Linked DNA regions of Phreatobacter oligotrophus. Each later gene encodes a partner of the first gene's protein in a complex. Links are inferred from orthologs where the notes say so. Each region holds a gene or a part of one and is shown in the gene's direction. Other genes may lie near its edges.

Evidence for each region.
Region 2: the proteins of tldD (region 1) and C8P69_RS09635 are in contact, whole or in part, in a solved structure (PDB 5NJ9), measured with the Escherichia coli proteins. The link is inferred for Phreatobacter oligotrophus from one-to-one orthologs.

The regions. Positions count from the first base shown.
Region 1 is NZ_PZZL01000002.1:570,688-573,945, forward strand. The notes cover bases 1-2,946. They hold tldD (metalloprotease TldD), read left to right. Parts: upstream 1-738; coding sequence 739-2,154; downstream 2,155-2,946. Other genes in these bases: C8P69_RS06700 (invasion associated locus B family protein), read left to right, coding at 178-660; C8P69_RS06710 (monovalent cation:proton antiporter-2 (CPA2) family protein), read left to right, coding at 2,236-2,946. Outside these bases: more of C8P69_RS06710, read left to right, coding at 2,947-3,258. UniProt on the Escherichia coli protein: Metalloprotease involved in CcdA degradation. Suppresses the inhibitory activity of the carbon storage regulator (CsrA).
Region 2 is NZ_PZZL01000003.1:528,971-532,152, forward strand. Bases 139-3,008 are described here. They hold C8P69_RS09635 (TldD/PmbA family protein), read left to right. Parts: upstream 139-833; coding sequence 834-2,183; downstream 2,184-3,008. Other genes in these bases: C8P69_RS09625 (DUF6101 family protein), read right to left, coding at 139-525; C8P69_RS09630 (hypothetical protein), read right to left, coding at 650-835; C8P69_RS09640 (3'(2'),5'-bisphosphate nucleotidase CysQ), read left to right, coding at 2,170-2,970; C8P69_RS09645 (DUF4170 domain-containing protein), read left to right, coding at 2,987-3,008. Also shown: more of C8P69_RS09625, read right to left, coding at 1-138; more of C8P69_RS09645, read left to right, coding at 3,009-3,182.

The DNA.
Region 1 (3,258 bases):
GGCGGTCCAGGCGATTCGCACTCCGGCCGCAGGCGGGAGCGCGTGCGCCGGGGAGCAAGGGTGACGCCCGGGAGCCGCCAAAGGCTCCGATCGAAAGTTCCGCAACAAAGGACGATGCCGATGTCGCCGTTCCAGATCGCCCGCAGGACGCTCGACCGCGCCACCGTCGCCGCAGGCATGACTGCCTTTGCGCTCCTGGTCAGCCTTGCGGGTGCGGCGCCGGCCCTGGCGCAGGGCGCCGTGAGGGCGACCCACGGCGACTGGCAGGTGCGCTGCGACACGCCGCCCGGCTCCCGTTCCGATCAGTGCGCACTGGTGCAGAACGTCGCGGCCGAGGACCGGCCGAATGTCGCCCTGACCGTCATCGCGCTGAAGACGGCTGACGGAAAGGCGCGTCTCCTGCGCGTTCTGGCCCCGCTCGGCGTGCTGCTGCCCTCCGGTCTCGGGCTGAAGATCGATACGGCGGATATCGGCCGGGCCGGCTTCGTGCGCTGCCTGCCCTCGGGCTGCGTCGCCGAGGTGGTGATGGACGACAACCTGCTCAACCAGCTCTCGACCGGCCAGACCGCCACCTTCATCATCTTCCAGACGCCGGAAGAGGGAATCGGCGTGCCGGTGTCGCTCAACGGCTTCAAGCCGGGCTTCGAGGCGCTTCCCTGAGGGTCTGCCCCTCGCGCCCGGGCCGCCGTCGCATTAGATAGCCGGTCAGAACCCCGTTCCTCCTGCGACGGAGCCGTCATGGCCGACCAGTCTCTCCTTGCCCGCGCCGGGCTCGATCCGGCCATCGCGCGGTCCGTGCTCGCCGATGCGCTGACCGGCGCCGACGACGGCGAACTCTTCCTCGAATATCGCCAGTCCGAATCGCTGGTCTTCGACAATGGCCGGCTGAAACAGGCGGGTACCGACAACGCCCAGGGCTTCGGCCTGCGCTCGGTCAAGGGCGAGGCGGTCGGCTACGCCCATTCCTCCGACGTGTCGGAAGCCGCCCTGAAGCGCGCCGCGGAGACGGTGCGCGCGGTGGCCGGCGGCTATTCCGGCACGCTCGCGGCGGGCCCCGTCCGCTCGAACGTGCGGCTCTACGCCGACGACAATCCGCTGGCCGCCCCCGCCTTCGGCGACAAGGTGAAGCTGCTGGAGACCATCGACGCCTATGCGCGGGCGAAGGATCCGAAGGTGCGGCAGGTCACGGCCTCGCTGGCCGCCTCGTGGCAGGTGGTCGAGATCATCCGGCCCGACGGCGAGCTTTTCCGCGACATCCGCCCTCTGGTCCGCCTCAACGTCTCCATCGTCGCCGGCTCTGGCGACCGCCAGGAGGTGGGCAGCCACGGCTTTGGCGGACGCGCCGGCTATGCCGAGTTCATCACCGAGGGCCGCTGGCACCATGCGGTCGACGAGGCGCTGCGGCAGGCGCTGGTGAACCTTGAGAGCATCCCCTCCCCTGCCGGCGAGATGGACGTGGTGCTCGGGCCGGGCTGGCCGGGCGTCATGCTGCACGAGGCGGTGGGCCACGGCCTGGAAGGCGACTTCAACCGCAAGGGCCAGTCGGCCTTCGCCGGCCTGATGGGCGAGATGGTCGCCGCCCCCGGCGTCACCGTCGTCGATGACGGCACCATCGCCGACCGACGCGGCTCGATTTCCATCGACGACGAGGGCACGGCCTCGCACCGCACGGTGCTGATCGAGAACGGGCGCCTCGTCGGCTACATGCAGGACCGGCAGAACGCCCGGCTCATGGGTGTGGCCGCCACCGGCAACGGCCGGCGCGAAAGCTATGCCCACGTGCCCATGCCGCGCATGACCAACACCTATATGCTGTCGGGGAGCCATACGCGGGACGAGATCATCGCCAGCGTGACAAACGGCCTCTACGCCGTCAGCTTCGGCGGCGGTCAGGTCGACATCACCTCGGGCAAGTATGTGTTCGAGTGCACCGAGGCCTACCGGATCGAGAACGGCAAGGTCGGCGCGCCGGTGAAGGGCGCCATGCTGATCGGCTCGGGGCCGGCCGACATGAAGCGCGTCACCATGGTCGGCAACGACATGAGCCTCGACACCGGCATCGGTACCTGCGGCAAGGCGGGCCAGTGGGTCCCGGTCGGTGTCGGCCAGCCGACGCTCAAGATGGAGCGGATCACCGTCGGCGGCACCGGCTGATGGACTGCGAGGGGTAGGCATTCCGCATCGCCCCGCCTTAAGCTGCCGCAATAGCCGCTCCCCGACGCAGGTCCGCTCCCGATGGCCGACGCCCATTCCCCCGCCGCCTTCGTGGTCCCTGCCGTGACGCTGCTGGCGGCGGCGGTGGTGGCGGTGCCGCTGTTCCGCAAGGCGCGACTCGGCTCGATCCTCGGCTATCTCGCCGCCGGCCTCGTCATCGGCCCCTTCGGCCTGCGCCTCATCTCGGACCCTTCGGCGATCCTGCACATCGCCGAACTCGGCGTCGTCATGTTCCTGTTCATCGTGGGCCTCGAGATGCGGCCGGCGCGGCTCTGGAGCCTGAGGAAGCAGATCTTCGGGCTCGGGCTGCTGCAGGTCGGCGTCTGCGCCGGGCTTCTGACCCTGGTCGGCATGGCCGGAGGCTTCCCGCCGGCCGTGTCCTTCGTCGCCGGGGCCGGCTTCGTCCTCACCTCCACCGCCATCGTCATGCAGACGCTGGAGGAGCGTGGCGAGATCAACACGCCGCCCGGACAGAAGATGGTCTCCATCCTGCTGCTCGAAGACCTCGCCATCGTGCCTCTGCTGGCGCTCGTCGCCTTCCTCGCCCCCGCGGTCACCGGCGTCGCCGACGGCAACCTCGCCTCGCGGCTGACCGCGGTCGCTATCGGCATCGGCTCCATCGCCGCGCTGATCGTCGCCGGGCGCTACCTGCTGAACCCGCTGTTCCGCTTCCTCGCCGCGCAGGGGGCGCGCGAGGTGATGACGGCGGCGGCCCTGCTGGTGGTGCTCGGATCGGCGCTGGCGCTGCAATCGGGCGGCCTTTCCATGGCGCTCGGCGCCTTCCTCGCGGGCGTGCTGCTGTCCGAATCGACCTTCCGCCACCAGCTCGAGGCGGATGTGGAGCCGTTCCGCGGCATCCTGCTCGGCCTGTTCTTCATGGCGGTCGGCATGTCGCTCGACCTGTCGGTGGTGGCGGCCGAGTGGCGGCTCGTCGCGACCTATGTCGTCGCCTACATGGTTGCCAAGGCCATCGGCATCTATGCCGTCGCCCGCCTCACCCGCTCGAACCATGGCGAGGCCATCGAGCGCACCGTGATGATGGCG
Region 2 (3,182 bases), on another replicon or contig:
GCCCTTGGTGGCCTTGCGGCGCATCAGGGCGGAGGGGCGGCGATCCTTGAGGGTCGAGCGGCGGCGGCGGCGCGGGCCGGGCGTGCCGAGCATCACGGCGCCGAGCCGCGGGAAGGCCTCGCGCATCGAGCCGTCGGCCTCTTCCACCAGCAGCGGCAGGCCGAGCGCCTGGCCCCAGCGCTGCCAATCGGCGACCACGTCGTCGCTGCCGTCCGCGGCCATGAGCGGCACGCTGAGGGCGGGATCGCGATGGACCATCACCACCTCGACCGCCTCACCCGCCAGGGCTTCGCCGGACAGCCGCACCACCACGCCCCGATAGGCCGAGACAGGCAGCTGCAGCTTCATCCGGGCGCCGCTCGTCGTGCGGCGAATGACGACCCGGTCGGCGAAGAGGTCGATGGAGCGCTGGCCGCCATCGGCGCCCCGGTCCGGGGCGGCGTAGCGGGCCGGTAGCTGGGCGGGATCGAGGCGCAGGGCCCCGATCCCGGCGGCGAGGACGCCGGGCTCTGTTTGACGCGACACGTTGCATGCTCCCTGAGGGATCTTCGGCAGGCTTTGCGCCGCTCTCGTCCCTTCGATGGGAGGATCGTCGCAGCATTTCTTGTCCGACCGCTTAAGCTGGACGGTTAAGCGGACCTCAATCCGATCAGCGAAAGACGAGACCTTCCGCCATGCTTGAGAAAGCCTTGGGCGACGTGCTTTCCGCCGTCTTGCGCGGCAGGCTGAACGCTTCGTGAAGCCGCCCGCGCCGCGCGCCCTGCGCCTTGAAACCGCCGGCCGCGATGCCTACACCGGGTTCACCCCTCAGGCCGACCGTCCAAGGCAGGTTCATGTCCGATCTTCTCGATACCGGTGCCCTTCTCGACCGGGCGCGGCGCCTCGTTGCCGCGGCCCGCAAGGCCGGCGCCGATGCCGCCGACGTCATGGCCCTGCGCGGCGTCTCGGTCGGCGTGCAGATGCGCGAGGGCAAGGTGGAGAGCTCCGAGCGCTCTGAGGGCGATGATCTCGGCCTGCGCGTCTTCGTCGGCCGCCGCTCTGCCTCCGTCTCCTCCAACGATCCGCGCGAGGACGCGGCGGCCCTCGCCGAGCGCGCCGTCGCCATTGCCCGCGTCGCGCCCGAGGATCCTTATGCCCGCCTCGCCGACCCGGCCGACCTCGCCACCGCCTGGCCCGACCTCGACCTGATCGATCCCGTGATGATGGCGGTGAGCGACCTCGAGGCCCTCGCCCGCCGGGCGGAGGAGGCGGCGCTCGCCGTGAAGGGCGTCGCCAAGTCCGGTGGCGCCAGCGCCGGCGCCGGCATTGGCGGCTTCGCCCTGGTCACCTCCACCGGCTTCGAGGGCGCCTCCCTCGGCTCGTCGACCTCCTTCTCGGTCACCGCCATTGCCGGCGAGGGCACGGGCATGGAGCGCGACTACGACTACAGCGCCACCCGCCACCGTGCCGATCTCGAGGCCGCCGAGGCGGTGGGCGCGCGGGCCGGCGAGCGCGCCGTGCGCCGGCTCAATCCCCGCAAGGTCGACACGACCAAAGTGCCGGTGGTCTTCGACCCGCGCACCGCCGCGAGCTTTCCCTCCTATCTCGCCTCCGCCGCCAACGGTCAGTCGGTGGCGCGCAAGACCTCCTTCCTGCGCGACCGGCTGGGCCAGCGCATCTTCAGGCCCGGCGTTTCCATCGTCGACGATCCGCACCGCCGCCGCGGCCTGCGCTCGCGGCCCTTCGACGGTGAGGGTGTTGCGACGAAGCCCCTGGTGCTGGTCGATGACGGCGTGCTGACGAGCTGGTTGCTCGACAGCGCCACCGCCGCCGAACTCGGCCTCAGGACCACCGGCCATGCCAGCCGCGGCACCGGCGGCCCGCCCTCGCCCGGCGCCACCAACCTCCATCTCGCCGCCGGCACGGTGAGCCCGAAGGACATGATCGGCGCCATCACGAGCGGTCTTTACGTCACCGACATGATCGGCTCGGGCGTGAACATGGTGACGGGCGACTATTCCCGCGGCTGCTCGGGCTACTGGATCGAGAACGGCGAACTCGCCTATCCGGTCGCCGAGATCACCATTGCCGGCAATCTCGTCGACATGTTCGCCAACCTGACGCCGGCCGACGATCTCGTCCTGCTCCACGGCGTCGACGCGCCGACCGTCCTGGTGGAGGGACTCACCGTTGCCGGACGCTGACGATCTCGTCCTGCGCGACCTCCTCGCCAGCCTCGCCGAGGAGGCGGGCGCCATCGCCCTCGACTTCCAGCGGCGCGGCATGCGCACCTGGACCAAGGCCGGCGCCTCGCCGGTCACCGAGGCCGACATCGCCGTCGATCGCTTCCTCAAGGAGCGGCTCGGCGCGGCGCGACCCGATTTCGGCTGGCTGTCGGAGGAGACCGCCGACAATCCCTCGCGGCTCGATCGGCGAGAGGTCTTCATCGTCGATCCGATCGACGGCACCCGCGCCTTCGCCGCCGGCCTGCCGGACTGGACCATCTCCGTGGCGGCCGTGCGCGACGGCCGGCCCGTGGCGGCAGCGCTCGCCGAGCCCGTTGCCGGCCGCACCTTCATCGCCGCCCGCGGCCATGGCGCCAGCGTCGCCGGCCGGCCGCTCGCCGTGAAGGGCCGTGAGACCATCGACGGCGCCGTCGTCGCCGGGCCGAAGCCGATGACGGTCAAGGTGGAGCGCCATGGGGCCGTGGCGCTGCCCAAGATCCACTCGCTCGCGCTGCGCTTTGCCAAGGTCGCCGCGAGCGAGATCGATGGCGGCTTCGCCGGCGGCCAGAGCCATGACTGGGACCTTGCGGCGGCCGATCTTTTGGTGCACGAAGCGGGAGCATCACTCACCGGCCTCGACGGGACCGCTCCCTGCTACAACAGGCCGGTTCCGACGCATTTTCCGCTCGTTTGTGCCGGTTTCCCGCTGCATGAGCTTCTTCGGCGCGCTGCCGCCGAGGATCGCCGCCGCGGCGTCACGACCTGAGGGGATTACCATCGCCATGACCGACACGGCACCCGCCAAACAGCTGCCCCATCTCGTCTTCGGCGGCGAGCTGAAGAGCCTCGACGGCACCGAGTTCCGCGACCTGTCCAAGCTCGACATCGTCGGCATCTATCCGAACTACGCCACCGCGCATGCCGCCTGGAAGGGCAAGGCCCAGCAGACCGTGGACAACGCGCATATGCGCTACTTCA